Regions from separate parts of the Pseudoalteromonas sp. Isolate3 genome, predicted to be linked through region 2. Evidence: riboswitches for the same ligand, from Rfam matches in the RefSeq annotation. Region 2 holds a riboswitch; the other holds the start of a gene.
The links. Region 2 has a riboswitch for lysine ahead of lysC (lysine-sensitive aspartokinase 3). Riboswitches for the same ligand answer to the same signal wherever they lie in the genome.
Positions count from the first base shown of each region.

Region 1: linked by a shared signal. The riboswitch ahead of dapA (4-hydroxy-tetrahydrodipicolinate synthase) and the one ahead of lysC (lysine-sensitive aspartokinase 3) in region 2 are both predicted to bind lysine.

Region 1 covers NZ_JAKEVN010000088.1:1,497-12,563, forward strand. Annotated here, with positions in the region: gene L1D46_RS15145 (protein adenylyltransferase SelO family protein) at 1-1,342, opposite strand, end outside; gene L1D46_RS15150 (DNA-3-methyladenine glycosylase I) at 1,351-2,046, opposite strand; lysine riboswitch at 2,230-2,426, shown strand; gene dapA (4-hydroxy-tetrahydrodipicolinate synthase) at 2,564-3,448, shown strand; gene L1D46_RS15160 (2,3,4,5-tetrahydropyridine-2,6-dicarboxylate N-succinyltransferase) at 3,463-4,203, shown strand; gene L1D46_RS15165 (PLP-dependent decarboxylase) at 4,203-5,408, shown strand; gene L1D46_RS15170 (succinylglutamate desuccinylase/aspartoacylase family protein) at 5,414-6,532, shown strand; gene L1D46_RS15175 (phospholipase A) at 6,719-7,756, shown strand; gene L1D46_RS15180 (bifunctional GNAT family N-acetyltransferase/hotdog fold thioesterase) at 7,801-8,694, opposite strand; gene L1D46_RS15185 (methyltransferase) at 8,923-9,612, shown strand; gene dtd (D-aminoacyl-tRNA deacylase) at 9,782-10,219, opposite strand; gene L1D46_RS15195 (alpha/beta fold hydrolase) at 10,207-11,067, opposite strand, start outside.
Region 2 covers NZ_JAKEVN010000061.1:801-21,808, reverse strand. Annotated here, with positions in the region: gene L1D46_RS12750 (efflux RND transporter permease subunit) at 1-409, opposite strand, end outside; gene L1D46_RS12745 (efflux RND transporter periplasmic adaptor subunit) at 413-1,585, opposite strand; gene L1D46_RS12740 (YkgJ family cysteine cluster protein) at 1,744-1,992, shown strand; gene L1D46_RS12735 (TonB-dependent receptor) at 2,166-4,004, opposite strand; gene L1D46_RS12730 (DUF4136 domain-containing protein) at 4,168-4,722, opposite strand; gene L1D46_RS12725 (ATPase) at 4,845-7,631, opposite strand; gene L1D46_RS12720 (hypothetical protein) at 7,631-8,176, opposite strand; gene L1D46_RS12715 (hypothetical protein) at 8,179-9,453, opposite strand; gene nhaD (sodium:proton antiporter NhaD) at 9,602-10,852, shown strand; lysine riboswitch at 10,940-11,112, shown strand; gene lysC (lysine-sensitive aspartokinase 3) at 11,194-12,573, shown strand; gene L1D46_RS12700 (4'-phosphopantetheinyl transferase superfamily protein) at 12,550-13,287, opposite strand; gene L1D46_RS12695 (sodium-dependent transporter) at 13,435-14,760, shown strand; gene L1D46_RS12690 (2-hydroxyacid dehydrogenase) at 14,867-15,850, opposite strand; gene L1D46_RS12685 (redoxin domain-containing protein) at 15,816-16,331, opposite strand; gene L1D46_RS12680 (NAD(P)-dependent oxidoreductase) at 16,446-17,327, shown strand; gene sbcB (exodeoxyribonuclease I) at 17,366-18,811, opposite strand; gene L1D46_RS12670 (hypothetical protein) at 19,076-19,252, shown strand; gene L1D46_RS12665 (hypothetical protein) at 19,334-19,918, shown strand; gene L1D46_RS12660 (hypothetical protein) at 19,911-20,291, shown strand; gene L1D46_RS12655 (hypothetical protein) at 20,305-20,724, opposite strand; gene L1D46_RS12650 (sodium-dependent bicarbonate transport family permease) at 20,808-21,008, opposite strand, start outside.

The DNA of each region.
Region 1 (11,067 bases), on a different contig from region 2:
TAAAGTATGTGTATGGCTCTGAAATCACTTCAAGAAAATCATTTAATAATAAGCTACTACCTGCTTTTTCAAATTCAGCTATTATGCTTTCTATATTATGATTACGCGGGATGACTGCAGGATTAACGGCTCTCATGACGCTGTAACTTTCAGCAGTTGTTCTTAGCTTCCACTTTAAAACCCACCCTTTCAACCTACAATCCACAGTAAAATCACTTACTAAAGATTCAGTGAGTGCATTAAATGTATTGGTATAATCAAGTTGATGCTGCTTCATTAAAGCAAGTAATTCTGAAACCAAAACATGATCACCTTCTTGCTGACCTGCTAACCCTAATTTCTGCTGCCACATAGCATTAAATGCATCATTAAATTTATCAGCAAAACCATTCACAACCGACGAAAGTTTTTCTACGGCACCATCTTGCTCATCAAATAAAGGAATCAAGCTTTCAGCTAAACGCGCAACATTCCAATTGGCAATATTGGGCTGATTACCAAATGAATAGCGCCCTTGGTGATCAATCGAACTGAACACCGTGTCTAGGTCAAACTGGTTCATCATCGCACATGGGCCATAATCGATAGTTTCACCACTAATCAAAGTGTTGTCGGTATTCATTACACCATGTATAAAGCCAACTCGCATCCAACTTACGACCAGCTCAACTTGTTTATCTAATACAGCAGTTAAAAACTCAATGTAGCGTTGCTCACCAGCACTGCTAATTTCAGAGAAATGACAATTAATTGCGTAATCGACCAGCTTTTCTAGCCCTTCAATATCCCCTTGCGTTGCTAAGTATTGAAATGAGCCGACACGAATATGACTTTTAGCTAAACGAGTAACTACGGCGCCTGGACGAGGCGGTTGGCGATATACCATTTCGCCAGTTGTAACCACAGCTAAACAGCGTGTAGTTGCGATGCCAAGCGCATAAAGTGCCTCACTCATGATGTACTCTCGTACAGCTGGACCAATTGCACAGCGACCATCACCACCACGAGAAAATACAGTTGCGCCAGCGCCTTTTAGCTGTAAGTCCCACAATGTGCCATCTTGATCTGCAATAGCACCAAGTAAATGTGCTCTGCCATCACCCAGACGCGGTGAAAAATGACCAAATTGATGACCTGAGTAACCAAGTGCAACTGGTGCAACGTCGTTACTTATTGTTGAACCAGTTAAGAATTTAGCTAAAAACTCGCTGTCATGATTAATCGAAAAATGATCAGCTAACTGATCATTAAACAGTAGCAATTTAGGCTCAGCTACAGCACTAGGCATATCTTCAATCGTGAGCAGTTCACTAATGTCTGTGTATCGAGGTTGCAGTTTCATAATTTTCCTTAACGCGTCGCTACACCTACGCGGTTATCACCTACACCATAGGCAACAAGCTGACTAAGTGCCTGCAGACTATAGCCACTTTGCTGTTGTAATTCATTGAAGAAGTTTTGCGCTGACTGTAGTGACTTTTTAGTTTGTAAGCCACCGTCTATCAACTCGTGGGCACGCAAGTAGGCTTCTACATCACGAGAAAGCAAGAAGGTATCTTTACCTAGCGCCCGTAAAGCGTATGGGCCAGTATTCCCGCCTAAACGTGCACCATGCTTTTTGAGATAAGCCCATAACCCAATAATATTATCACTTGGCCAGTCAGCAATAAACTGACTAAAGCTGCCATGTTTCTCCGCGACTTCATGGATCATATACGCATTTTCAGGGATTGTTTGTACTTTTTTAAAATTACGAACAATTCGTTCATCACTGGCTTTTTGCTCGAGCATATCCGGCGGCATCATTAACAATTTTTCAATGCTAAAATCCCAAAACACTTCGCAAAAACCAGCCCATTTATTGTTAATAACTGACCAATAAAAACCACTTTGAAAGATTTTACGAGTAAACTCTTCTAACCATAAATCATCATGCATTTTGGCAATATCAGTATCATCGAGCGGGTTTGATAGCAGTGCACGCAGCATGTCTTCGCTACCCTTTCGAGATACGGCTCGCTGATAAATATCGTTAAATTTTTCCATCATTTTTCCAATTTATTTGGTTAACGCTAAGTGTACGTAAAAACACGGTTATACGTAACCATGTTGCAAAATTGGTCACTAAAAAACAAACTCATCAGCTTGACACCTAGATGGCTAAAATGCTTTAATCGCCGCCAATACCCTATTTAACTATGTTGGCTTTTACCTTAAAAGCGAGCATAAAGGGCTGGAAGAGGTGCGTTATTCAGGTAACGTATGGGAAGAGCACAGACTCTGTTGATCATACGTGAGGGGAATTAACGCCGAGAAGTAACACCGTTTGTGAGGTGCTTATTTCGGGCGACTGGGCTGAATCCCAGCGACTGTCACCAACAATAGCAAAGCGCTATTGATTAGTTTGGTGGAGAGCTTCTGGTCTTAGTATAATAAGGCCGTCGCGTCTTTATTATTTTAAGCCCATTCGCTCTTCGAATTATACCTTGTTCGAATGACGACATGCGGCCCCATTCAAATGTTCCCGCATATACTCTTCGAATACCTTATAAGTTCGTGAGAGATGATCAACAATTTTGATTTAAATGACTATCCATTATGGACAGCGCTTGTCACGCCATTTTCTGAATCTGGCGAGGTCGATTACACGGCCCTAGAGCAACTGGTCACTGAACAGCAAGCCGCAAATAACGGCATTTTATTGCTTGGCAGTACCGGTGAAGGACTAGCGCTTTCACTTAAAGAACAACAAGCCATTGTCGAGCATGTTTGCCAATTGGCACCGAGTGTGCCACTGATGATCGCTGTGGGTGGCATGAACCTAAAGCAGCAAATTGCATGGGTTGAATACTGCAATCAGCTGCCAATTCATGGCTACCTGTTAGGCTCACCTCTGTATGCAAAACCTGGTGTTGTGGGTCAAACACATTGGTTTGAAAGCCTACTTAACGCAAGTCATCACCCTTGTATGTTGTATAACGTACCAGGGCGCAGCGCAGTTGAAATTTCACCACAGGTAATTAAAAACCTTGCCGACCACAAAAACCTTTGGGCTTTAAAAGAAGCCAGCGGCGATATTAGCAAGTTTGAAGGCTTTAGAACGGCATCGCCAAAACTTGCCATTTTCAGTGGCGATGATGCACTTATGCCGTATTTTGCTCAAGCCGGTGCAAAAGGTTTAGTTTCGGTTGCCGCTAATGCTTGGCCAAGCCAAACCCATGAGTTTGTTAAACGCTGTTTAAGTGGTCAATACCCAAATCTATTCACTGATTGGTCGCAAGCAATTCAAAGTCTATTTGCTGTAGCAAACCCAATCCCCGTAAAAGTACTGATGCACCTGCAAGGTAAAATAAATACCCCGCATTTACGTCCGCCACTTACGCATTTAGAGCTTGAGCAAACAGACGGCATCACCCACGCAAATAACACTATTTTATCTTGGAACTAAAAACAGGTTTTATCATGAGCTGGTTAGAATTATTAAACAACTTAGAATCAGGCGCAGTTCGCGCAGCAACACAAGACGAGAACGGCAACTGGCATGCTAATATTGAAGTTAAACAAGGCATTTTAGAAGCATTTAAAAATGGCACTAACACCGAGTTCCCAGGTGGTTTTGTTGATAAGCACAACTTAGCACCACAAGGCTTTGCAGCAGATGCAGGCGTACGTATGGTACCAGGTGGTAGCAGTGTTCGTCGTGGTGCACACGTTGCTAAAGGCACTATTATTATGCCACCAGCGTATGTGAATATTGGCGCGTTCATCGACGAAGGTACTATGGTCGACAGCCACGCATTAGTGGGTTCATGTGCACAAGTGGGTAAAAATGTTCACCTAAGTGCAGCAGTACAATTAGGTGGCGTGCTTGAGCCTATTGGTGCAAGCCCAGTGGTTATTGAGGATGATGCATTCATCGGCGCAGGCTGCGTAATTGTTGAAGGTGTAGTTGTGAAAAGAGGCGCGGTACTTGCGCCGGGTGTGCGTTTATCTGCAACCATTCCAGTCTACGACTGTATTAATGAGCGCCAGTTAAACAAAGGTGAAGCAATCCCAGAAAACGCGATTGTGATCCCAGGTTCTCGTCCTGCTTCAAACGCATGGGCTCGTGAGCAAGGCCTAAGCATGTCTTGTGCATTGATCGTGAAATACCGAGATGAACAAAGCGATGCATCATTACTGTTAGAAGAGGTTTTACGTTAATGAGCTTTATGAGCACGCCCATCAAGCAAGCAGTTGAACAAGTAGCAACGCACCTTGATACGCCATTTTTTATCTATGATTTAGATAAATTAACTGCACATTTAAATCAACTGACGGCGCAAACCGATGTGAAACTTTGGTACGCAGTCAAGGCCAACCCGCTGTCTCGCATTATTCAATGTTTAGACAGCGCAGGGTTTAATTTTGATGTTGCAAGTAAAGGTGAACTTGAGCAAGTACTTGCTCAAGGCATCGATAGCGAGCGCGTACTCAATACTGGGCCTGCAAAGAGCCCTAAACAAATTTCACATTTTATTGCTCGCGGTGTACGTACTTTTGTGGCCGAGAGCATTAACCAAGTTCGCTGGTTAAACGAACAAGCAACAAAAGCAAATTGCCAGCTGCAAGTATTATTGCGTGTACAACTACGTTGGCCAGACAGTGAAAAGAACCCACTTGGCGGCGATAGTCTCACCCCCTTTGGTTTGGGCTGTGATGAATGGCAAGCACTAACAGTAAGTAATTACCCAGCACTTAACTTTGATGGTCTGCATATTTTCCAATGGGGCAACATGCTCAGCACCGATAAACTCGCTGAGCTATGGCGTGCCATGATTGAGCCATTACAACGACTCGCTAACTCATTAAATATTAACCTTAATGTTCTCGATTTGGGTGGTGGCCTAGGCATTCCTTATACTCAAGATGCTAACCGACTTGATTGGTCTGCACTTATCGAGACTCTGGCGAGCATTAAAGCGGATGCCGGTGTCAATGAGCTTTGGATGGAACTTGGTCGCTATGCAGTGGGCGAATGTGGTCATTACGTAACGCCGATTGTTGAGCGTAAAGAAAATTACAATCAACAGCAGGTGATTTTATCAGGCGGTATTAACCATTTACTTCGCCCAGCTGTGACAAGCCAAGATTTTCCTGCGGCGTTACTACGCGAATCGACGGCTGAGCCTGCAGCAATGACGTTATACGGCCCACTTTGCACCGCGCTTGATTGCTTAGGTGAGCACCTCTTAGCTAGCGATTTAAATGAGCAAGACTGGTTGGTATTCAGCCAGTGTGGCGCATACGGCTTTACCGAAAGTATGCCGTACTTTTTATGCCACGAATTAGCGGCTGAATACATCCTTGAACAAGGCAGTATTGAGTGCATCCGTAGCGTTGAAGATGCTAGCTATTATTTAAGGTAATCGCCATGAGTAAAGAACTAATCAGCCAAGAGAATATTGTGGTTGGCGAGATTGCCAACGGCCTTCCACTGACAATCCCTGTGTATCGCTTAAAAGGCGATGGCACAGGACCAAGCGTGTATATACAAGCTAATATGCATGGCGCAGAAGTACAAGGTAATGCAGTAATTTATCAGTTACTTGAACAGCTAAAATCTCTAAAGCTACGTGGCGACATTACTCTTGTGCCTTATGCCAACCCAATTGGTTGTAACCAAAAATCAGGTGAGTTTACTCTAGGTCGCTTCGATCCAATTACTGGTACCAACTGGAACCGCATGTACCGCTTTAACAAAGCATTACCCTCACAGATTGCTGAACTGCACAAAGGCAGTGATGATGCGACTCTTAAAGCTGCATTCAAAGAGGCACTCGTTACTGACATCGACAGCCAACTAACCGGTCCTGACTACAGCTTAACAACAGGTAAGCGCATTGCTCTGAACCTGCAAAAGCTTGCGCATCAGGCGGATATTGTTTTAGACCTACACACAGGACCTATCTCAAGTCAGCACCTCTATTGCCCAGAATATGCCAAAGACAGCGCAAGCTATTTCAACATTGAACATATCTTATTGATCCCAAGTGACTTTGATGGAGCGATGGATGAAGCGAGCTTCTGTCCTTGGTGGTCGCTTTCTGAAGAACTTGCCAAACAAGGCCGTGAATTTGCAGTTCAAGTTGAAGCATTTACCGTTGAATTAGGTAGCCAAGAAAAAATCGATTTAAGTGCAGCCCTTGAAGATGCAAATAGTATTTTAAGTTACCTCACTCACAAAGAGGTATTTGTGGATGCTGCTTATAAACCAAAAGCGATAACACGCTATGCCTGTATGCTTGAAGATTATGTTGCTTACTATGCGCCTATGGGTGGCATGGTGGAATATCTTGCCCCGCTTGGAGGCCATGTAAAAGCAGGCGAGCCTATAGCCCACATTTTAAGAATGGAGCGCTACCTTTCTGAGCAACCTCTTCAAACATTAAGTTTTGATAAAGACGCCATCGCTATTTTGCATTTTGCTTCAGCAAGCGTGAATCAAGGTACTGAACTTTATAAGTTTTTTACAAACATATTTGAGCTATAAGCTCACACCTTCTCATTGCGTGAGAGTCGACGGCTTATGCCCTTAGGCCGTTACAGTAGAGCTCCAAGCTTAGCTTGGGGCTCTCTATTTACCCAAAATTTCAACAATTCAGTACAAGTTCACGGTTACTTATGTAAAAATCGTTATAATTATACCTACTTACAAGTCTACTGAAAGGGAACTGCAATGGGATGGCGCATTTGGCTGGCAGCCGCTGGCTTATTTTCTGTACCTGTATTCGCTCAAACTGAACAACCACAAACTAACGAACAAGATGACGCGCTAGAACTCGTAAAGCAGTGTATTTTGAACGAAGCTATTGGCGGTGACGGTAAACAAACACTCGAAGAACTTCGTAAAAAGTGCTCTGACTTAGACGAGAGCAAAAAGCTCACGGCTTTAGACAAACGCAAAGCTCGTGAAGAAGTGAGCAAGAAAAACCGTAATGTAATCACTCCACATAAGCGTAACTACATTTTACCGCTCTCTTACGTGTCTAACCCTAATGAGCGCCCTTTTGATGGTTTAAAAGACCTTGCTGAAGAGGTCGATGGCGAACCACTCGATAACCTTGAAGTGAAATACCAACTATCAATTAAAGTACCTATCTTCGAAGGCTTCTCAGATAAAGACCAAGGTATCTTTTTTGCTTTTACATTGCAGTCGTTTTGGCAGTTTTATAACAAAGATATTTCATCACCATTTCGTGAAACCAATTACGAACCGGAGATATTCTGGATGAACTATCTTGATCCTGAGCATGTACTGTGGGGTGATGAAATGGCAATCGCAATTGGTGCCTCGCATCAATCTAATGGTCGAAGCCAACCTAATTCACGCTCGTGGAACCGTATCTATGCTGATTTCTTATGGGAAAAAGATGGCTTTGTATTTAGCTTTAAGCCGTGGTATCGCATTCCTGAAGATAAAAAAGATGATGAGCTAAAAGCACGTGGCGATGATAATCCAGATATCTACAAATACATGGGTTATTTTGAATTCTCAGGTGCATACCGTTACAACGAGCATGAATTCAGCTTTATGACGCGTAATAACTTAAACTCAGATAACCGTGGTGCAATCCAGTTAGATTGGTCTTTTCCTCTTTGGGGCAGGTTACGTGGTTACGCACAATACTTTAATGGCTATGGCGAGAGCTTGATTGACTACAATGCTGATATTGAACGCTTTGGTGTCGGTATTCTGTTAACTGACTTGCTTTAACTGTAATAAAGAGCGAGCTTTAGTTAGCTCGCTCTAAATAGTCGTTATTTTTTAACGATGAAGTGACCTTCAAATTCTGCTACTAACACATCACCATCGTATACATTTACTGGCACATGGTAGCTTGCTTTACCATTAGACTCTAAATCCGCTAACTTACCTTTACAACCAGCCAATTCAACGCTCCCGCGAGGGTCGTTATTCAGTGGCTTGAGGTATTTAATATTAGCATCAGCTAACACGATATTTCCTTCAAGGCCTGCTTCTTTCAGCGCAAGGTAAGTTGTTCCCCACCCTGTTAGCGTTGCTAAACTATAAATAGAACCAGCAAACATTGTATTATGAAGGTTTAAGTTCGCATCTAAATCAGCACGAGTAGTAAACTGCCAATCAGTATAGCTTTCAACTTTAATCCCCATCGCATCACTGATTGGAATCGACTCACGCCAAGTATTTTGTAGTACTTGTGTCCAGTTTGGATGACGAAACCAACCCGGTTCAGACGGTTTTTGTTTTACCATTTTCCAGTGCTGCACATCGTCATACGCGAGATGCGCTTTTTCTTTTACTTCGTAGCCATGACGCTTGTAGAAATCAAGCGCGCGTTCACGAGCAAACAATACCAATTCATCGGCATCTTGAGTCCATGCTATTTTTTCTAATTCATGTAATAAACGACTACCGATATGCTGGTTACGGTTACCTTCAGCCACCGCCATATAGCGAACTTGCGCTTGCTGATGATTATTAAAATGTAGGCGAGCTACACCTAAAACTTCGCCGTCATTATTTTTGATAAAGCGGTGCTCTGCGTCTTGCTCCAAGTCATCTTGCTCAGAACCACGCGGCTCGCCCCAAGGCGCTCTTAAAACCTGCCAACGTAGTGAATAATACGCTTGCCAATCTTCGCTGCTTTGTGGGGTGGTCACTTTAAACATAAAAACTCCTGTGATAATTCAGCCACTGTCTGTTGTTTTTCTCACGTGGCCTTTGGAATGCGAATTACGATACGCGATCTTCTAACAAGTTGGAATAATACTTTGGTGACCCAGTCTAAATTATTATTCCAAGCTGTAAAAACTAATGCACAATTGCACTTTATGCCTACTGGTCTATGCTGAAATAATTGTCTTATTTTTATAAATAAATAGCTAAAGGCCCGAAATATGGAACATTTTATTGAACCCAGTGGCGCAGTAAAACATAGTTTTATTGAGGACTGCCACCGATTAGGGCAACTCATCTATTGGCATAAGCAAGGCAATTACAGTATTCAAGTTAGACAACTTAACCAATTACGCTGGTTACTGATCAACGAAACTCTACAATCCGTCATTGAGAAACGTCGCCCTGCGAGGTTGCTTTTTCCTCATTTACAATACCTTGCAAAGCTTTGGCAAGACTTAGAAGAGCCTAAAAAAATTTTAGAATTAGGGTTAGGTGGCGGTGCTATTCGTAACTACTTACAGCACACCTACCCCGACAGCCAGCTGACATCAGTTGATAAAAATCCCGACATAATCCACTGCTATAAACGCTACTTTGGTGGCGATCATGCCAATAATCTACACTGTTTTGATGCGCAACAAGTTTTAGAGCAAAATAACAAATACAATTGGATTATCTTAGATTTATTCAGTGAAGTAGACGCACCGCTATTTTTATATAAGCACCAGTTTTACACTAAATTAAGAGCTGCAATGGCAAAAGGTGGTTTATTGTTTATTAATTTTTTATCTAATCACCCATCGCAACTAAAGCAACTTGAGCACCTACTGATCACCGAGTTTGGTAAGCGCCCAAGTATTGTGAAAATCCCAGACTATGTGAACCACATAGTGATGATCAAAAAGTAAAAATACTTATACCAACCCGCTTAATTAAGTAGTCTATTTTGAGTCAATAAAACCTCGTTGATAACAAGGCAAAAATTTCGTTATTTAGTTGTTCTAAATGAGAAATTTTTAACGCAGTTAGCGACAGGTTTAATCCCTCAAAATGATTAAGTATTATTGCGAGTTGGTATTACACAGCTAAATTAAAAGTAACTGGACCATCGTTGCATAAGCTTACTTGCATATCAGCACCAAAACGCCCAGCAGCGACTGTTAGGCCCGATTTTTTAGCTTCAGCGATAAAATACTCATAGAGCGTATTTGCTTGTTCAGGTGTGCCAGCACTTGAGAAGCTCGGACGCATGCCCTTTTTAGTGTCAGCTGCTAACGTAAACTGCGAAACCACTAATAGCTCACCCTTAATATCCTTCAAACTTAAATTCATCTTTCCTTGTTCGTCGGTAAAAATGCGGTAATTACTGACTTTATGTAAAAGCTTCTGAGCGCTTTGCTCGGTGTCTTGTTTTTCAACACCTAATAACAACAAAATACCTTGTGAAATTTCACCCACTACCTCGCCTGCCACTTCTACTTTTGCCTGTTTTACTCTTTGAATTAAGCCTTGCATTGATCCCTCGATAACTTGATATACATTAAATCTGCGGCACGTCGCATTGCCGCCAAATATACCTGATTATCGCTGCTGTGCCCAATGCCATCTAAAATCAATAATTGTGCATTTAACTGTTCAGCAAGCTGCTGTACCGCACTATATCGACAGATCAAATCGGCGCGGCCATGAATAAACCAAATAGGTAAATGAGTAAGTAAATGTGCATTTTCTGCGATAAAGGCCTCTTCGATAAAGCAGTGATTACGAAAATAATGCACCATTAACCTTGCTTGATTTAACCCTACATGGGGCTCTTGTAAACCCCAGTTTGTTAATGGCTCACCATGGCACAGCACCTGTTCCCAATGACACCATAGTTTGGCAAATTTACTTGCTTTTATTTGATCGTCACTGTTTAACTGTTGCTGATAAAAATCGAGTAAGGCATGCCAATCGGAGTAATTGTGCGCAAACTCATTGAAGCACTCTGGATAAAAATGCGCGCCGGCTCCATTTTTTGTATAGAGCCATTCAAAGTCGCTATTACAAGCTAGAAAGCTGGCCCGTAAAATAAGTCCTGCAATATGTTCCCGATGATTTATTGCGTATACAAGTGCCAACGTGGCGCCCCAAGATTCGCCACAAACAAGCCACTTATCAATACCTAACTGGTTGCGTAACAACTCAAGGTCTGCGACTAATTCGGAAGTGGTATTTTTAGATATATCATGAGGTGAAGAATGACCACAGCCACGCTGGCTGAACATGATCACCCGAAAACGTTCTAAGTCGAAAAAGCGGCAATTTTCTGGGCACAGCCCCGCGCCAGGACCGCCATGACATAACACCACTGCAATTCCCGT
Region 2 (21,008 bases):
TTTCACGGCGAACAATTGGGCGTTCCATCTCAGCAGGGAAGGTATTGATTGAATCAACCTGCATCTTGATTTCATCGAGTACTTCTTGCGGGTCGTACTTTTCTTCGATTTCTATCCAAGCTTGTGAAAAACCACGGTTCGAATAAGTAATTAAACGTTTAATGCCTTCGAGGCCCTCTAAAGACTCTTCGACCTTTATGGTTATGCCTTCTTCTACCTCTTGTGGTGCAGCCCCTGGGTAGACAGCTTGAATACTGATCCAGTTACTTTCAAACTGTGGGAACATTTGCTTACGCACTGACATTGCAGTCAATAAGCCGCCCACTAAAATAAAGATCATAAGTAAGTTTGCAGCAACTGGGTTGCGTGCAAACCAGGCAATAAGCCCTTTTTCTCTGTGCGTGGTCATGGCTTATTCCTCTTTTAACGCTAGCTGCGTTGTTGGCACACTTAGTTTTGCGTCATCTAGCTTGACCGCCATGCCTTCAGTTGGGTATTCAAGTGCTGAGGTAATAAGTTGCTCACCGTTAGCAAGGCCATTATCGGCGATCACCATGCCATTTTGTTCGCGCACAATGTTAAGTGTTTTAAAAGTAAGTGTTTCGCCATCTTGTAAAACAGCTACCTTGTTGTCTTTAACTAAGTGGTGAGGAACAACAATCGCATTATCTAATGCTCGACCTTCGATAGTGGCATTAATGTATGAGCCAAAACGTAATGGCTGCTTTTGCTCATAAGGCGTTGCTACTTGTGCTACTAGGTAATTCATGCGGCTGCGTTGGTCAACGACCCCTTCGCTGCGTACAATAGTCGCTTGCCACGTTGTTTGTTTACCTGCAAATTCAGCATTAATTGATACGCTTGCACCAATTCCTTGGTTATTTAGGTATTGTAGGTCTTTATCTGCAACAGGTAAGCGAATTTCAGCCAGTGATGTTGAGCTTAGGCTACCAAAGCTATTACCCGGGTTTACCACACTACCTAAACTAATCAGGCGCTCGTCGATAATGGCATCGTATGGCGCTTTAATGTATGTGCGCTCAAGATTACGTTTTGCGCGTTTTACACTGGCTTGAGCAGCACGGTAGTTTGCAAGCTTTTCAGCGAGTTGCGGTTTACGTAAATACAGCTCAGATGGAATAACTTGGTTTGAGTCACCTTTGATGCGGTCCCACTCAGCTTGTGCAACAGATACTTGCGCGCGTTCAATTTCAAGAGCAGAGCTTGCTTGCGCCAGACCTGCTTCTGCTTCAATGAGTGCAGCTTCGTAATCATTTGGGTCAATACGTGCTAGAATATCGCCTTGCTTAACAAATCCGCCTTGTACAAATTGATCTGACAGCGAGACAACCTGACCACTCACTTGCGCAACAAGTTCAGTTTGGTTTTTAGGTTTAACGATACCGTATGATTTTACATCAAGGGTAATGGCGTCAAAGCTTAACGGTTTAATTGATACAAGCGGTCGCAAATCTTGTTCTGGTTTTTCGACCGGCGCTTGCTTCATAGAGGCAAATGCGAATGCCATTCCAAGTCCGCCGACTAATACGGCGATAGGGAGAATGATTTGTTTTTTACTAGCCACGGGATAGTCCCTCACGGTTGACGGTAATTAAAAATAAATTTGATAGGCTAAGCATACGCAATAAAGTGTTTACAAGGCGTTCGAAGATGTAACAAACCATTACACATATTACAAAGGCGCTACAAAGGTTCTATAAGAGGTACTCAATGACAGATAAAATGGCATGTAGATTAGGCTGTGGCGCCTGTTGTATTGCACCCAGTATTAGCTCACCGATCCCAGGAATGCCCAACGGGAAAGCGGCGGGAGAGCGCTGTATTCAACTGGATAATAATAACCTGTGTAAATTATTTGGTGATGAATCAAGGCCCAAGGTGTGTAGTGATTTTTCTGCCACTATTGATGTGTGTGGCACGACAAATGAACAAGCATTGTATTTAATTACCGAACTTGAGCAGATGACTTAAAAAAATTAAACCCTTAACATTTTTTAACAGTTACTGGGATAAATTAGGTTATTTTTTAAAGTCACAGTTTTCGCTATGGCATTTTAAATAAATTTGACTGTGGTGTTCTAAAGATCTTAGAAGAAAACGTGTCACAACAATGCCAGTCAATTGACTGGCATTGTTGTTTTTACTTACCACGTATAAGTAGCGCTAAGAGTATATTGCTCGCCGCGACCAGGGGTACCCGGGACTTCTTCGAATGATTCATCCCAAATATTGTCAGCTGCAAAGGTAACAAACACATTATCAAGCTGGGCTGGCGTGAACTTTACTGTTAACTGCGTGAAGAAGGCTTCATCATCAGAGCTACGTAGGCGGTTACTATGTTGTTTACGCCATTCGTTATCGATACGCAACTCAAGCACATCCATTGGTTGCCATACTGCACCCAGTGTTACACGGTGATCAGGGTAGTTAAGCGCATAAAAGCTCGCATCAATATCTGCCGTGCCATAGTCTTCTGACTTTTCTAAATAGGTGTAGCTGGCAATCAACTCAGCGCTTTCAAACGATTTATTCGCTAAAAACTCAACGCCTAAGGTGTCTATATCAACCGGGTTTGCAAAACGTGCTGAAGTTGCATCAAAGCGATATGTCCAATCCGTAAGGTTTTTATCTTTGCGGTAGAAAATAGCTGAATCTAAACGCCACGAAGATTGTTCAATTAGTAAACCTAATTCAAGGTTATCGGTGGTTTCGCGCTCAAGGCTGTAATTACTTCTGAATAACCCGCCCGTTTCACTGCCGCCGATTGCGGTGAAACCGGGAACTTGTGTTGCTTCGGCGTATGATGCGTACCAAGTATGTTCACTGTCATTTTGATTAGCTACTTTAAGGCTTGCATCTGCAATAAAGGAGGTATCTGAACTATCACGGTTAGTATCATCAAAAGCAGCACCAACACGAACCGTAAGCTCTTTGTTAGCTGTAAGGGCCGTCTTGTATTCAGGCAAGATACTTAGCTTAGTGTAATTGCGTGACGTAAAGTTGTTTTCAAGAGATGTTGATTCAATCTCATCAGCAATAAATTGCCCAGCATAATTAATTGCATAGTGGTCATTTAAACGGTGACGTCCAGAGAGTGCCAATGACTTAACGGTGGTTTCGTGAAACGCTTCAAAAATAGCTGGGTTTTCACGAGACAATACATAATGGTCGTTATGTTTACGATAATAACCAGTCACTTCAAAGGTACTGCTATCACCATACATTTGCTTGTGATTGAGCATGAAAAGCTTGGTTTCAAGATCTTCGGTTTCGTTAAAGTTAAATGGCGTGTAAAGATTTGGCCAACCAAAAAATTTTTCTTGGCGTCCGAACACTAAATCAGTTTGCGAGGTATCGCTTGCAAGTTGAACGCGTGCTGAGGCACGTTCAAAGTCGTGGTCGCCATTATCAATTGAGCCATCGCTTTTTGAGTGCGAGTATTCACCCTCAAAACCTAATCGCCAATCAGGTTTGCTATCCAGCTTTTGGCTATGGGCGGCATGAATGCTTTGTAAATTAAAGCCATTCGTACCTGTGCCAAGTGAAACGCTGCCAGTGCTTGTGATAGGGCGCCAGCCAAATGAAACCGTGCCAACCGAGCTATTCATACCATAAAGGGCATTATCAGCCCCTGTAAGTACTGAAGGGCCTGTTAGCATCTGTGGGGCAATAGGAATTTCAGCAAAGTAGTGACCAGATTGAGGGTCAAATAATGTACTGCTTCCGACACGAAAGCCAGTATTTTCGAAGATACCACCACGAATAGTGACATCAGCTTGTGCTTCAGCCATATTGCGTGATTGCAAATCGACACGTGGGTCATATTCTAAGTTTGATACCGGCGCATCAAAAGTACCAACCGGTTCTTTATTTGCGGTTGCTGAAACTTCAACGGTGATTTGTTCAATATTGTTGGTGTCTTCTGCTAGCACTGAGCAAGTGACGAATAAAGCGGGAAGTGTAAGCTGTACTGCGCGTACCATCTAAAACTCTCTTGATTTTGTTTAATCTGGGGTAGTGGGCTAGTTAGGCGCACTGAAAATTGCGGGTATTGTATCTGAATCACTGAGTTATACCACTCCAACCAGATTTCAGCAGGCAATAAAAAACCGCGCCAAGTGCGCGGTCTTTTTACTAAAACGGCATTTAGTTTTGATTAATTGATTGCGGTGGAAAGTTACTGAGAATGTTAGCAACAGTTTCTTTGATAACTTCAGTGCGCTTTTCAGGTGATTGGTTCTTTTGCAAACGACCTTCTTTAGCACCACGCCAAACTAATTGGTTAGAAGCACGGTCTACTACGTCTAAAATTAACGTACCGACTTCGTATTCGCGAGTTGTTGTTTGCGTGTTATAACCCATACCCCAGTAATTCCAGCGTGCACCGTAACCTACGTTGAAGGTATCTACATCAATTTTAGTATCAACTGATGCATGATAGTTAATAAGTACATCTGCTTGCGCTACATCAACAAGCTTCATGCCGCTTTTTTCAAGTTCGGCATTAACTGCTTCACGCACACGTTTTTCCATTAAAGGACTAATTTGGTAGTTCGCTACGTTTTTAGTCAAGCTGGCATTAGGTACCCAAGAGAAGGTTTTATAATTACTAAAATCTGCAGATTTGTCGTAATCCCAATCAGGCGTTTTAGCACAAGCCGCTAAAAATAATACAGCCGTCGCGATTAATAAGTTCTTCATATTGTTTGCTCCTTGGCAAATTTCCCACTACTTGATTGATAACATAACACAAATAATACTCAACTGAATGATTATTTAAATACTATGGCACATTTACAAATAAGTACTGTAATAGTTTGTAATTAAGCACTGTGTTCAACTTCTATCCAGTCTTTTTCATCGACCCAGTTTTGCACCCCATCTTTGACAGTACGAATAGGGACAATGTAATCACAGCTAACTTGTGGTTTAACTGAGGCAAAAATCGGCACGAAGCCAAAGCTAAGTGCTGTTTCGATAATTGCTTTTTGGTTTTGCGGGTCGATATCGGCAGCTTCATCGATATAAATCGGAATACGATACAGGTTTTGCTCTTGATCGCTTAATAAGTAACGAATAAACAGCATGCCACAAAGTAACTTAATGGTAATCCGGGTACCGTTAGAGCCGGCTGAGTCGATTTTCTCGAAGTGCTCAGTGTCACCAGCACGATTTACCACTTCAAAGCGAATATCGAACAAGTCTGTCAGTGTTAAACCTGCTTTTTCAGAAGCAAGCTTAATTAAATGATCTTTTGCTTCGTTTACCGCAGACTCGCTATAAGGCTCTTGGCTTAATAAGTCGAGGGTATCGCCTTGCTCAAACTGATTTGAGGTACTAATGATGGTATCAATGCTATCAACCAGCATCTTGCGCGGGATAACATTAATTTTGAATGCTTGAAGGTTAGAGATCCGATGTTGACTAATGCCTTTATTAAAGCTATTCATTTCACGGCGCAAGCGGTCTAAGTCTTCACGCAAGCCTTTAATGGTAGCTGCCACTTCGGTTAATGCAACTCGGCCTTGACGCTCAACAGCATCGCGCTCGTTATCAATGTTATGAAACGCGCTGATAAGCTTTTCGTATTTAGTAAACTCATCGTTTTCGTTATCAAATTTAGTAATACCCGCATTATAAATATGCATGTAGGTGTTACGTACGTTGATATCAAAGTTACGTAGCTCTTGGCAGTCTTTGTTAAAGTGATGAATGAGATCGCTTAAATTATCAAAATCAATACTGATTTCAATCATGTATGGTGTGACTTTTCCTGAGTAAAAATCAAGTGTGTGATCGATACGTTCAGATTTAACTTGGCGTAAGCGGTCAGCTTGGCGCGCAAGCAAATCTTTTTTCGACTTGATAATTGAGCGACGATCGCTAATTGAGCCACTGTTCTTTTGAATGTCTTGCAGGTAGTCGTCAACTTGTTCGCGTTCTGCATTTAATTGCTCTTTTAGCAGAGTTTGAGCATCGACAGATTGCTGCATCACTTCAAATTGTTCAAAGCGTTTTAATGCTTCTTCAGAGGCCATTAGCTCATCATACAAGGCATCTTTTTCTTTTTGCTTTTCAGCGACATTAGCAGCTACTTCGCGCTGTTGTTTAAACTCTTTCAGGGAGTTTTCAAGTGCAGCGAGTTGCGCAGTTAATTGCTCTTTGTTTTCGCCCGTTTGCATTTGCACAGGGCTTAGCTTTTTTAGTTTAATCGTCGCACCAGGAAGAGTCAGTACACCGCCTTTTACGTTTGCCGATAACTGCTCTAAAAACTCACCGAAGGCATCTTCGTCTGTGATATCAACATCACCATTGCTGGTGGTGGCAAACGATAAGATATCTGGGTTTAAAATACGCGAAATTTCTTCAACTTCTTTTAAAGATAAATCTTCACGCATACGGGTGAATAAATTGAACTCGAGGTTCTTTAGCTGTAGTTTTAAGCTCTTAATTTGCTTTTGTGTTTCGCTAATACGGTAATCAAGCGTGTGTAAGCTTTGACCTTGGGCACTGCTTAATGAATGCGAAAGCGACTCATAATCTTGTTTAAGCTGCGTAAGGCTTACTTTTAAGGTGGCTTTGTTAACTAGTTCAAACTCAGATTTAAGTGCTCGATAGTCTAAAAACCACTGCTCAATTTGAGTTTGCTTACGCTCAATGTCACGTGATTGCTGAATATACAGCTGCTGCTTTTGGTCGAACTCATGTTTTTCGTGCTCGATATCTTCAAGGGCAATATTTAGCTCAGTGAGTTGCTCTTGTTGATAGGTTTCAAAGTCAATCAGTGCTTGGTCAATTTTTGGCGCATAGGCGGCAAGTTTGCCTTTTAAAACTGTTTGATTCTCAAGCATAGATTCAAGGGCTGCGATAGGCTCTTGCATTGACTCAAGCGCTTTTAATTCACGTTTAGCGCGATTTACCTTATCGAATGAACGTCGCCATACTTCATAAAAATCGACCCGTGAATTTGACATATGACGCTCAAATACACGTAACATAAAGCGCTTAACATCACTGGCTCCTAACTTGTGCAAGTTAAGAATACGGCGGAAAATTTCTTTGTAAATTGCAGAGTCTTGCACGTTATTGAGTGGGATCATCTTTAAATTGATATCGCCATCAAACGGGGTTGCGCCGCCAGTAAGTAGGGCGTTCAGCTCTTGCGCTTTTAATTCAATTGGGTTGAAACCTTGCTCTTTTAAGTGATTAAAAAGCTTGGTGAATTTTACAATTGTCTTGCCTTGGGTGTAGTGATCTAGGTTTAACTTACCTTGATAGCAAAAAAACTGATGCGCATAACCAGCAATTTTACCAAGGCCAGCAACACCAATAACCACAGGGCCATTAGGTAGGTCAGCTTCAAGTAAAATATAGGATTGATCTGACGAAAAGTAGAACTTACGAGTTTCGTCTAAATCGTGGCCATCCCATTCTGTTAAGCGTAAATCATTAATTAACGGAAATTGCAGGGCATTAATAACAGAGCTTTTACCGGTATTATTCGGTGCACAAATTGAGCTACTTTTATCCAGTGGGATCACGCATTTTGCATAGCCTGCGGTATTTAAAAGCGCAAGTTTGCTGAGTCCGTAAAGGCTTTGGCTTTGCATTATTCGTCATCTCCTAGATAGGTTTCTTCGTTTACTTCCATTAATGCATCGATATAACGATAAATTGGCGCTTGCAGCATAAAGCCATTTTCTACTTCGCGAGCAAGGCCTAAACGCACCATACGTAGGTACACATCTTTACGTAAATCTGAGCCAGAGAATATTTCTAATTGATCAAACAAGTGCTTGTTGATTTGCACTAAGGTTTGCATCAGTTCAAGGTCGTTTACCTCGTCAAATAAGGCACGCATAGGATCTTTACCTGTATTGGCATAGTGCTCAATCAAGATGTAGATAGTCAGCGCGATGGCACGTGAAATTTTACCCATGTTTGGGGTGCTCTCGTCACTACCAAAATAGTAATAGCCACGGCTATCATGCTGTAGGTCATGGCCGAGTGCATTAAAAAGGGCACGGTAGGCATCAATGTGTTGGTCAAGCTCTTGCCACATCAGCGTGTCTTGTTCACTAATGTGGTAGCCTGACGTGAGCTTTTTATTAATAGCTTGCAGATGCGTTAAATCATCTAAATTAATATCTGTCATGGTTATTGCTCTGTTGCTTTTTTATCGTCAGCAATCGATGAGTTAAATGGGTAAAGAGAGAAGTTTTGCTGGGCAATTTTTATTTTTACTTTCTCTTGGCTTTGGCTAATTTCAAGGTCGCCATCGCTAATTAATTTTTGATACAAGAACAGCATTTCGTCAGCTTCTAGATCTGGGTAGCTTTCATCTAAGAAACTAAGCAGCGGCTGAGCTTTTTTGCTGGCTTTTTTAAAGCGTTTTCTAAATTGTGTTTTAACGTCGTTGTAATCAGGGATATGCGGGCTTTGATAGGCGGGCACATCATCATGCTCTGGTAGCTGATATTCATCGTGCTCAAAGTCGACTAAGCCTGCCATATAGGCCACGATATGACGTTGTTGACCAAGTGAAAAGCGTTGTGCATCCGAGACAAAGTTAGGTTGTACCGCACTTAGCATGTTATCAACGCCATTTTTACGCACTAAACCAAGTACTTTGGCTGCTTGGCGAGTAATTAGGTTGTTACGGCGTAATTCTTCACGTAGCGGCATTAGCATATCGGCGCTTTTACGTAAGCTTTCACGACCAACTAAATGCATTTCTAAAATACGGGTTCGCAATTGCTCAAGCATGCGTTTGTCTTGATATGACTTACCTAGGCGGTCAATTTGTTCGATTTGTGCGCTTATTTGCGTTTCGATGGTGTTAAAGCAAGCGTGGAAGTCACCACGTATATCAACCATTTCAAGCATAGGTTCAATGTATTCATCAAACGCTTCGATCACTGCTTGATAGCGCTTTTGCAAAGATTGCACGGCGTTGTTTGCTTTAGCTTGCTCAACAATATTTAAAATCGCGTTTTCATTGTGGGCAAACAATTTCATTATTTTACGTACCCGATCATCCATAATACGGCTAAAGCGGCGTAGCTCGTCGTAATCTTCAATTTCACCTGCTTTAGCCAAGCGACTACCAAGGCGAGCTAAATCATCAACTAGTACACTAATTTCTTGGGCAAGACCTAGGTGTTCTTCTTGTAGCAAGAAAGTCGCAAAATCAGCAATCGCTCGATTGATTTCTAATTGCGATGATTTCGCTAATGGAATGATAATATCTTGATTTAATAAACGATTTGTTTCCTTATAAATGCGTTCATTTGACCATGAAGGTTGTTTTTGTTTTATCGCATTTTGTACGTCTTTCAAACTGAAATCAGCCATCTTAAAACGTTTAAATAGCAGTTCTAACACCCCCCAATGTTCAGTAAGGGTATTTAATAACTTTTTAGCTGGGATCATAAGGCTCCAGTAAATTCAGACTTAGGTGTTAGCGATTAGTAGTAAATTATGTAATTGATAATAGTTTTATGCTTTCTATGCTGCTAGAATCCGCGCCGAAACACTCGACTTACAATTTTTACATTATTATAAAGGTTGTTCAAACACCATGGTAACCCCACTTATCCTAACCCTGATAGCGGTGGCATTTTTGCTTATCGTTATAGAGGATATTATCCATGTAAACAAGGCCAAAACGACGCTTTTTTTTGGCACTTTATGCTGGATTATCTTATTTATCTCTCCAATTCATGGGCAAAGCCCAGAAACCATACAACATCAACTGGATCACAATATATTAGAGATCGCGACTTTATGGCTGTTTTTAATGGCAGCGATGACCTTTGTTGCGTATTTAAACTCTAAAGGCTTTATCCAGAATATTGTTCATAAAATTATGCCAAATCAAATCAGTGAACGAAAGTTGATGTTTCTGATTGGTGGCTTTTCGTTCTTATTTTCATCGATATCAGACAATATAACTGCGACTTTAATCTCACTTGCGGTGGTGATGTCACTAAAATTAGATCCAAAAAAATTAATAAAATATGCAACCTTGATTGTATTTAGTGTTAACTCGGGTGGGGTGTCGTTGATCACGGGTGATGTTACAACTCTGATGATTTTCTTAGACGAAAAGGTCACCATTGCTAATTTACTATTATTAATTGCGCCTGCACTGACAAGTGTTGCACTGCTTGCGGCAATGTTATCGGTAGGTATGTCGGGTAATGTAGTATTTGAAAAGCAAACAGCTCGTCGTATTGAAAAAACAGATATTACCATTGCGGTTATCTTCTTCTCGACGATTATTGCCACGTTAACTTTGAGCGTGCTTTATAATGTGCCACCGCTTTTAACCTTTTTATTTGGTTTATCACTAATGTTTTTGGTTGCGCAATTCTTAATGCGCAAAAAAGACGTCAACAAAAAAATTATCGATTATATTCGTGAGATTGAGTACGACACCTTATTGTTCTTCGTAGGTGTGTTATTGCTGGTTGGTGCATTAAAAGAAGTAGGTATGCTTGCTAAGTTTACTCACCTATATGAGTTGATGGCGCCTGAGTATGCAAACTACATGATGGGGCTATTATCAGCAGCGGTAGATAACGTACCTTTAACTGCAGCACTTTTAAAAGCAGATATTGTGATGAGTCCACAGCAGTGGTTGTCGTTTACATACGCAACAGGGGTAGGTGGTTCAATGCTTATTATCGGCTCTGCGGCAGGTATTATCGCCATGAGTAAAGTAAAAGCACTGACCTTTATGAGCTATCTTAAAATGTCAGTTTATTTATTAATTGCTTATACCGTTGGCTATTACGGGTCGCACTTAGCAGGCAGTTTAATTTCATAAAACAACTTGACAGCTAGACGTCTAAACGTTAACTTTCAAAGCCTGCTTTTTTAGCAGGCTTTGTTATTTTAACCAGGTGTTAACTTAACATTCAGAAGAGGTGCGATACTTAGGTAGTTAATGTGAGGTGACGAACGCCGATGACCATTAATGAGGGAAGTACTCGCCGAGAAAATTAGCCGGACGTCACGGTTACTTTTCGGTTTATGGGGCTGAATCCTCAAAACTGTCACCAAACTAGGTGGAGAGCTTCTGGCATGGACTACTCTTTATTTTCAAAGCACCCCCTTGCCGAGTTCTTCTTGAATTACTGTGGATAGTTTTCCACAAAAGGAGACGACATGAATACCCAATTAGCCGCCAACACAAAATCAGATTACGTTGTTGCAAAATTTGGTGGCACCAGTGTAGCTAACTTTGATGCTATGAGCCGCTGCGCAGAAATCATTTGTGCTGATAATCAAGTTCGTATTGTTGCTGTGAGTGCCAGTGCTGGCGTGACAAATCATTTAGTTGCATTGTGTAAAGCTGATTTGAGCGCGGCTGAGCGTGACGAGCACATCACAGGTGTGGTAGCCATTCAAGAAGCTATTTTAGCTGAGCTATCGCTTGATGCTGACTTAGCTCATGGCTTTAATGAAACCCTCAAAGCCTTTCAAAAACTGGCATCAGAAGGGGTTAAGTCAGTAGCGGAGCAAGATGAGCTACTTAGCTTTGGTGAGCGTTTATCATCGTATTTATTTACACAAGTATTGCGTGGGCAAGGTCTTGATGCGGTGCGTTTTGATGTACGCAAGGTGCTAAAAACAGATAGCCAATTTGCTAAAGCAACACCGAATGTTGCAGCAACCGCTGCGGCTGCTAAAGAGCATCTAGTGCCGCTACTTGATGACCACGTTGTAGTAACTCAGGGTTTTATTGGTAGCAATGAACATAATCAAACAACCACTTTAGGGCGTGGAGGTTCAGATTACAGCGCGGCATTACTTGCAGAAGCAATTAACGCAAAAAGCGTGCATATTTGGACTGATGTTGTGGGTATTTTCAGTACTGATCCGCGTTTATGCGCTAAAGCAAGCCCAATTGCACGCTTGAGTTTTGATGAAGCGGCAGAGATGGCAACGTTTGGTGCAAAAGTACTGCATCCTGCAACCATTTTACCTGCGAGCCGTAGTCATATTAGTGTGTTTGTTGGTTCAAGCCGTGAGCCACAATTAGGTGGTACATGGATTGAAAAAGAAAAGTCTCAGCAACCAGGTATTCGTGCAGTAACACAGCGTAAAAACCAAATTCTATTAACAGTCAAAAGCCCAGAAATGCTCCTTGCTAGTGGTTTCTTAGCGCGTGTTTTCACCATTTTAAGTGAGTTTAATATTTCGGTTGATTTGGTTACTACCTCCGAGATCAGTGTTGCAATCACTTTAGATAACGCGCCAAATGCATCACGCCCTGAGCTGGATCAAGCTTGTTTAGATAAGCTTTCTGAGTTTTGTCATGTGTCGGTCGAGAATAACTTAACGCTGGTGGCTTTAATTGGTTCTGAAATTCAATTACGTCAGCAAGAAATGAATTTAATGCAGGTATTAAGCGACTTTAATATTCGTTTAATTTGCCACGGTGCAAGTAAACATAACCTGTGCTTTTTGGTGGAGCAAAGCGAGTCAGATGACGTTGTGCAGGCAATTCACAGCCGATTATTAGAAAGCCAAGTCGCGGCGTAAGTCGCTAAAGCTAATAAAAGAGCACTGCCAGTCAGTGCTTTTTTGTGCCACAACACTTATGTCAAAGCCTTCAATACAATTACTTCTAGCGCAGAAATTATGTTTACGTATTTCTTCAAATACATTGGGAGCGAGCAGTTTCGCAATCGGCTGAGCACTTGCCTTAGCAAGGGCTTCTTTTAATGTCCAAATTCTAAAAAAACACTGTGCCTGTTCATCGGGTGCATCAAAACTGCTGATTAAGTCAACTTCATCTTGATGATAAAAATGCTTTGCAAGCTTGATAAAAGGGCGAGGTTTGTTGCTTTGTTCAATATCAAAACCAAGCAGCTGCTGAGCTGGGTTGAGGGCAGCACCTATCAAACCATTTGAATGAGATAAGCAAGCCCAAACAGACTCTCTAACGGGTGTATGTAGTTTCAGCTTACTGTCTTTGTCATCAAATTGGCTTGATATTTCATTGAGCGCTAAATCATCATGAGGGTAAGTATGTTTGTATAAATACTTTAACGTTAAGCGAGTCGCTAAATACTCTTGTTTAGCTGCGGGCACTTTGCGTTTTTCAAGTACACATAATTCAAACTCACTGAGCAATTTTTCAATAGCTAAGCTTGAAATATCGATGTTTGATGCTTCCATTAGCATAATTTGCTGTGCCGTGTTGTTCGGCTGCAGATTAATAACTAAGGTGTTTGAAAAATAGTGGCTGCTCATGATTTAACGCTTATACGGGGGTTCGTATTTAGTTTTGTTTATTTTTACAGCAAATGAACTTGTAAGAGCACGAACAACTCAAATAGTTTACGCAGTTGGCTGTAATTATGGTTTAATGAGGAAAAATAATAACAGATTTATAGATGTATGGCACAAGTTCGTGACGGCTTTCACAGCCGACTAGGTTTCGTATTAGCCGCTTCAGGTGCGGCGGTAGGTTTAGGTAATATTTGGGGCTTTCCAACACAAGCGGCAAACCATGGCGGCGGTGCATTTTTACTTGTTTACTTCATTGTTATCTTCTTATTAGCGCTTCCAGCCCTTTATACTGAGCTGTATTTAGGCCACCAAGCGCAAGCTAATCCGGTAAAAGCATTATCCAATGCATGGCAAGATACGGCTCCTAAAGTGGGCGCTGCAGCAGGCTACATAGGTCTGTTTGGTGCAATTGTGATGTTAAGCTTTTATTCGATAGTCGCAGGTTGGATGTTAGCGTATGCACTTGAGCCAATCGCTAGCTTCTTGGGTTTTACTGAGTTAAGTAACTTTTTGCATAGTGATTCAATGGCACGCAACTTTGTGTTTACGCCGCTGATGCTTATTCTAACTGCGAGTATTATCTTAAAAGGGGTTAAATCAGGAATCGAGACTTGGTCACGCCGTTTAATGCCATTATTGCTAGTGTTATTAGTGGCGTTAATTGCTTATATCGCGACCCTAGATGGTGCGATGGATGGCTTTGCAGCCTACTTAGTGCCAGATTTTAGTCAAATTCTTGATGCAAACTTAATTATTGCGGCAATGGGGCAAGCGTTCTTTTCATTGTCGTTAGGTGTAGGCTGTATGATGGTTTATGGCTCATATTTAAAGCCTGATGCGAACCTTCCTAAACTAACCGGAACAGTGGCGTTGCTAGATACGGGGGTTGCCTTTTTAGCGGGTTTATTGATTATACCAGCTATTTTTGTTGCTCAGCATAACGGTGTAGAAGTGTTTAGCAACGGTAAATTAGTAGGTGAAGGGCAGTTAATTTTTGCAATTTTACCTGAGCTGTTTAGTACTATGGGGCAAATGGGCTTACTCGTTGGTTTATTGTTCTTCGTGTTAATGTCAATAGCTTCTGTTACATCAACAATTTCATCAACTGAAATTCCAGTGGCATTTTTAGTTGAGAACCACAGTATAGAGCGCAAAAAAGCGACTTTATTTGTAACGTTAATCGTCTTTATCGCTTCGTCAGTTATTATCTTAAATTTTGACTGGTTATTTGGTTTGGTGATTATGGTGCTTACGCAGTACCAACTTCCTTTAATGGGACTGTTCTATTTCATTACTGTAGGCTGGTTATGGCAACGTGGTAATAAATTGCATCAAGTCTCGAGCGGCCCTCATTATTGGTTTGCTCAGTATATTCGCTTTGTGTGCCCGTTATTAATGACAGCAGTATTTGTGAACGTGGCGTTGTTGAAATAGAGTCTTGAGCTGCGAGTTACAAGTTTTTAGTTTCGAGGTAAAAGACAAAAGTAAAAAGGCGTGGGGTTTAAACCTCACGCCTTTTTTAGTCTAAGGTACGCACTCATTAACTAACTTCGTTAGTTAATGGTAAGCCTTGGCTTATTTCATTAGCACTTTGTAGTGTGGTGCAGGCTATTTCGCTAAGCGCTTCTTGGGTGAAGAAGCCTTGGTGGCCTGTCACTAACACATTCGGAAAGCTAATAAGGCGTGAAAAAATATCGTCTTGCATGATTTCTTCGCGATGATCTTTAAAGAATAACTCTGACTCTTGCTCATACACATCAAGTCCTAAGTGTCCGAGCTTTTTAGACTTAAGCGCTTGAATACATGCTTGGCTATCGAGAAGTGCACCACGAGAGGTGTTAATTAACATAACACCGTCTTTCATTTTTTTAAATGCACTGCTATCAATTAAATGATGGGTGTGCTCGTTGAGTGGGCAATGTAAAGAGATGACATCACTTTGTGTGAGCAATGTGTCTAAATCACATAAAGTATAAGGGCCTTCACTTGCCATTGGGTCACAGACGAGTACTTTAGCCCCAAAGCCATTTAAAATATTCACTAAAGCTAAACCGATTTTGCCACAGCCTATTATCCCAATGGTTTTTTTAAACAGATTAAAGCCAAGTAAGCCGTTTAAATCAAAGTTACCTTCACGTACACGGTTAAAGGCTTTGTGGGTTTTACGGTTGAGCGTTAGCATTAGAGCAATACAATGCTCTGCGACAGCTTCGGGGCTATAAGCCGGGACGCGGCAAACCTTGATGTTATGCTCTTTGGCTGCATCAAGGTCTACATTATTAAAACCTGCACAGCGTAATAAGATTGCTTTTATGCCTACAGCTGCCATATCTGCAATGACGTGCTTGTCGACAGTATCGTTTACAAACACGCACACCGCATCGAAGCCTTTACAAAGAGGAGTTGTATTGATGTTTAAAGACTGCTCAAAATAACTGAGCGAAACAGAGTCAGCGTATTCAGTTAGATTCCTTTCAAAAAACGGTTGCTCATATTTTTGCGCACTGAATAAGGCCAGTTTCATCATTTAAATTACTCTCTATCACCATTTTGAGGGTTTCGGGTTTGGTACGCGGGGCATATCGCGCAACGAGTTGACCCTCTGAGTTTATAAGAAATTTGGTGAAATTCCATTTAATTGCGCGGTTTTGTGCAATTCCACGGGTATGACACTTTAAATGATTAAATAAAGGGTGGGCATCAGGGCCGTTAACTAATACTTTGTTAAAAATAGGAAAACTGACATCAAAGTGCTGCTGATAAAAAGCTTGTAGCTCATTGCCATCAAGGGGCTCATTGTGGCCAAATTGATTACATGCAAACCCAAGCACAGTAAATCCTTGCTGTTTATAGTCTTGATAGAGCTTTTCAAGGCTTGCCATTTGCACTGAAAAATTACATTTACTGGCAATATTGACGATAAGCGCTGTTTTTCCTTGTAGCGATTCAAGGCTAAAATTTTCACCAGATGCAAGCTGGGCGTTGAAACGATATATACTATCCATGTGTTACCTGTGTGTTTTTGACTGGTTTAAATGAACTTTTTTTCATTCGCTTTTTAGTTAATCGGTTGAGATAATGAAATTGTTACTAATTTATCACTCAAATAGGTCAGTTTTATGTCAATGAAAGTCGCCTTCATCGGATTAGGTGTAATGGGTTACCCAATGGCGGGTCACCTTGCTAACGCAGGTCACAACGTGACAGTTTACAACCGCACAACAGCTAAAGCGCAAAAGTGGGTTTCAGAATATCAAGGTAGTTATTGTGAAACGCCAAGTGAAGCAGCTAAAGGTGCTGATATCGTTTTCATGTGTGTAGGCAATGATGACGATTTACGTTCAGTTGTTTATGGTGAAAATGGTGTTCTTGTAAGTATGCATGAGGGGAGCTATTTAGTAGACCACACTACAACGTCGGCTGAAGTTGCACGTGAAGTAGGAGCTCAAGCTAAACAGCAGGGTATTGCATTTTTAGATGCGCCAGTCTCTGGTGGTCAAGCAGGTGCAGAAAATGGCGTGTTAACCGTGATGGTTGGTGGCGATGAAGCTGATTTTAATGTTGTTCAGCCTGTGATGGCTGCTTTTAGTCGCTTTAGCCAATTATTAGGCGAAGTAGGCTCTGGCCAACTTTGTAAAATGGTTAATCAGATTTGTATTGCCGGTGTGGTGCAGGGCTTAGCCGAGGGATTACACTTTGCAAAACAAGCCGGCCTTGATGGAGAAAAGGTCATTGAAACCATCTCTAAAGGTGCAGCAGGCTCATGGCAGATGGAAAACCGCTACAAAACCATGTGGGCTGGCGAATACGAATTTGGTTTTGCTGTTGATTGGATGCGTAAAGATTTAGGCATTGCTCTAGATGAGGCAAAGGCAAACGGCGCAACTTTGCCGATGACGGCAACAGTTGATCAATATTACGCTGATGTACAAGCTTTAGGTGGTGGCCGATACGACACCTCAAGTTTATTAGCGCGCATCGAAGCGTTACATAAGAAGTAATACCTATAAAAACGCGACAATGATTGTCGCGTTTTCAATTACATGCTTTGTGCGTAATTGTATAAGGCTTTTAAAATATGCAGATTTTTCTCGTTATCATCATTTTCATGAGCCAGATTTTCAAGGGTGATCATGAAATCTTGCCCACTAATTGATGGGTTATCTTCGCCATGCATTAGTTTGTTTTGACAATATTGGCGCCACTTTGCCAGTTCATCTTGGCTGAGTGTTTGAGGCCAGTTTCGAGCTCGGTATCTAAATAGTAAGGTGGCAAACTTTTTATCATCAAAATTAAGCTGCATTGAGGCTAATTGCTCAGGGCTTGCATCTCGAATAATGGCAAATTTAGCTTTATCAGCGTGGCTGGTAAAGCCATCATAAAGTTGATAGTCAGGGTTTGTTGTTTCGCCATAATCACGTTGTTCATTAAACACTTCGGTTACTTTGTCGCGAAGCTCAGTGTTGGCTTTTAAAATGGCTAGATTTTGTAAGCACTTTTCGCGGTCAATACCTAATCGAGCTGCATTTTCTGGTAATAAGGTTTTTGCTGGTGCGAGAATAGGGCATTTATTCAAATGCACGAGCTTTAAGCCTACAGGTGCTTCACCTTCACCAAGGTCACTGTGTTTTGTGTAAAGACGCGTGCGCAGCTCTTCAACAGATAAATCTAATAAGACTTGCGGATCTTCAGTCAAATTAAAGCAAATAATGGCGTTTTTATTGACAGGGTGAAAGCTCATTGGGGCAATCCAGCTTGTGCAGCCTTGACTTGCCGGAATTCGTGATGAGGTGTGCACCAATGGTGTCATGTTAAATACATCAACTAAATCAGCCAGTGCTTTTTTAGAGCGTAAGCTAAAGAAAAACTGATACAACTTAGGTTGTTTTTCTTTTATTAATTTTGCCAACGCTATGGTTGCTGTTACATCGCTTAATGCATCGTGAGCCGCAGCGTGTTCAATACCATTGGCAACAGTAAGGTGTTCAAGTTTAAAGCTCGGTGATCCATCTTCTTTAAGCGGCCATTCAATGCCTTCTGGGCGTAACGCGTAACATGCTCGTACCAGATCAATGATATCCCAGCGGCTATTATTGTTTTTGTATTCGCGCTCGTAAGGGTCATAAAAGTTACGGTATAAGCTGTAACGCGTGACTTCATCATCAAAGCGAATGCTGTTATAACCCGCTACACAGGTGTTCGGTTGACTAAACTCAGCATGGATCTTTGCCATAAACTCAGCTTCAATCAAGCCTTTTTGCATCGCAACTTGCGGTGTGATGCCCGTTATTAAACACGCTTCAGGATGGGGCAAGTAATCAGCCGCTGGCTTGCAATACTCAATTAACGGCTCACCAATAATATTTAAATCGAGATCGGTACGAATACCTGCAAATTGACTCGGGCGGTCTTTTTGCGGGCTTGCGCCAAATGTTTCGTAGTCGTGCCAGTAAATTGTTGGTTGCTGTTGTTCTGGATATGCCATGCATTAAACCTTGCTAAGCGTCGGGCCGCTTTGACTTATTTTTTGAATTAACAGAATTATGGCATAGAGGCTTGTTAGATTATAGGGCTAAAGGTGTCGAGGCTGTTCAGTGTATGTTTTAAATACATGGTTAGTATAAAAAATGGCCTAAAAGCCTAATTTTATGCTTATATAGAGCCTAGTCGTTAGTTTTTACCTTATTTGTATTTTAGTGGCTCGGTATTTGCTAACGAAAACTATCTTTAACAATGAAGGAACAAAAAAATGACTTTATCAGCTTTATTACTATCTACTTTAGCATACGACGCAGCACCAGCTTCAACCAACTCAGTTGAGCAAATTAAAAATACTGGTGGCATCATTATCCTAAACCCAAAAAAGAAAACTATAAATAATACTGGTGGTATCATCATCTTGAATCCAAAGAAAAAAGAAAAATAATTTAATCTAAAGAAGCCAGCTTTAAGCTGGTTTTTTTTCCTTTTAGGGTTTAGCATAGAATCTAAAAAACGGTTAGACCAAGTGGAATTTTTTGAAAACCTGTATGAAAAGTGGATGGTAATTCAACCATACACAACAGCTTTTTCCTCTCAAGCTGTAATTGCAACAGCTTTTATTATTGCTCTGATAAACTCACTGAGAAAAGCCTTAGCTAATAAAGAGCTTTTTAGTAATTTCGTAACCATTTCTTTTGTTTGTGCAAATTATTTGATTACGGCTTTGCTAATGGAGTATGTATTAGCATACGTCAGCAATCATAGTTCGGCAGCAAGTGCACAAAATATTTATCTTGTTGTTACCATTATAAACCTCGTTACTCTCTTTTTGATGTACAAGGCCCACCTAGTTTTTAGTTTTGTTTTTTCCAAACTTTTTTTCGCTGTTGTTAAGCTGTTCATGATCTTGAGTGCATTCCACTCTTTAATTTGGGTGAAATTTGTTGTTCTGGATTTGCAGCAAGAATTTTCCCAGATACATTATGTTTACAGCTTTATTGTGTTGTATATCAGCCTTGTACTATCATTTATAATGCTTTTTCCTGATGTATTACGGACCAAGTTTGGGTGTATAGTAACATTTAGTTTACCGAGGGATCGTAATGCTTGAACTAATTTATATAGCCATTGCTGTTTTAGCCATCTTGCTGATTGCAAGTACATGGTTGATTGCGCGCAAGAATATCTTTGAAGATCAAATCAGGTCAAAGTCTGTTGAGGTGGTTTGGTGCACGTTGCAAGCCGAGCACGAAACAGATATCAGCAAAGCAATTAAACTATTTAATAAAGCTGAAGAATTAAAAAATGAGGTTGCAGCTTTAATTGAAAATTCACCAACAGCAGCTCATTTTAAATTGGTAGAGCCAATGGGTTTTGATAGTGAAAGCCTAAAGGAGTTATCGCTTGGAGAGTTACAGCGATACTATGATGAAAAAAACAACATTTCCGACATTTACGACAAAATGTACAAAGGTAAGAATTAATTAAAAAGCCAGGTTATTTAACCTGGCTTTGTATTTTTAGCTCTTTTTCTATTTGTTCAAGCTGAATTTCTGCAAGTTGACTAAGTGCTTCTTGAGTTTGATTATCACCCTTAATTAACCCCGCTATAGATAGCTTTTTTATGCTCTTGATAATACCGCTACTAACTGCTTCTAATAGTGGTCCATCGAGCGCGAGCGTTTTATGTTCGTAACCATTAAGTAATGAATCAAAGCTAACTTGCGTAGCTTTAGCCACTTTATCAATCAATTGATAAGGCACTGAAGCAAGTTCGATACTTTGCACACAAAAACCAGGCGTTAACGATAAATGTTGCTCTAACTCAGCATTGTTTTGCACCTCACAAAGCTTACATAAGCGCATAAAAATATCACTTACATGCTGTTGCTCGGCGCTGAGCGTTTGATTGAACATAGCATGTCCTTGCACTGCTTTTTTATTTATATTAAACGACTTTTAAAAAAATCTCATGCATAAAGTGATTGTGAGTTAAATTTTTAACTCATGAATAATGCTATTTGATGATACAAACCAATTCCAAGTAATACATTGAAAGGAAAGGTGATCCCTAAGGAACATAACATGGCTAAACCTATGTCTGCATCTGGAATAGCTGCTTTAATAGCCGCAGGAGCTGCAATATAAGAAGCGCTTGCAACAAGGCTTGCCAATATCACTACAGAGCCTAATTCCAGTTG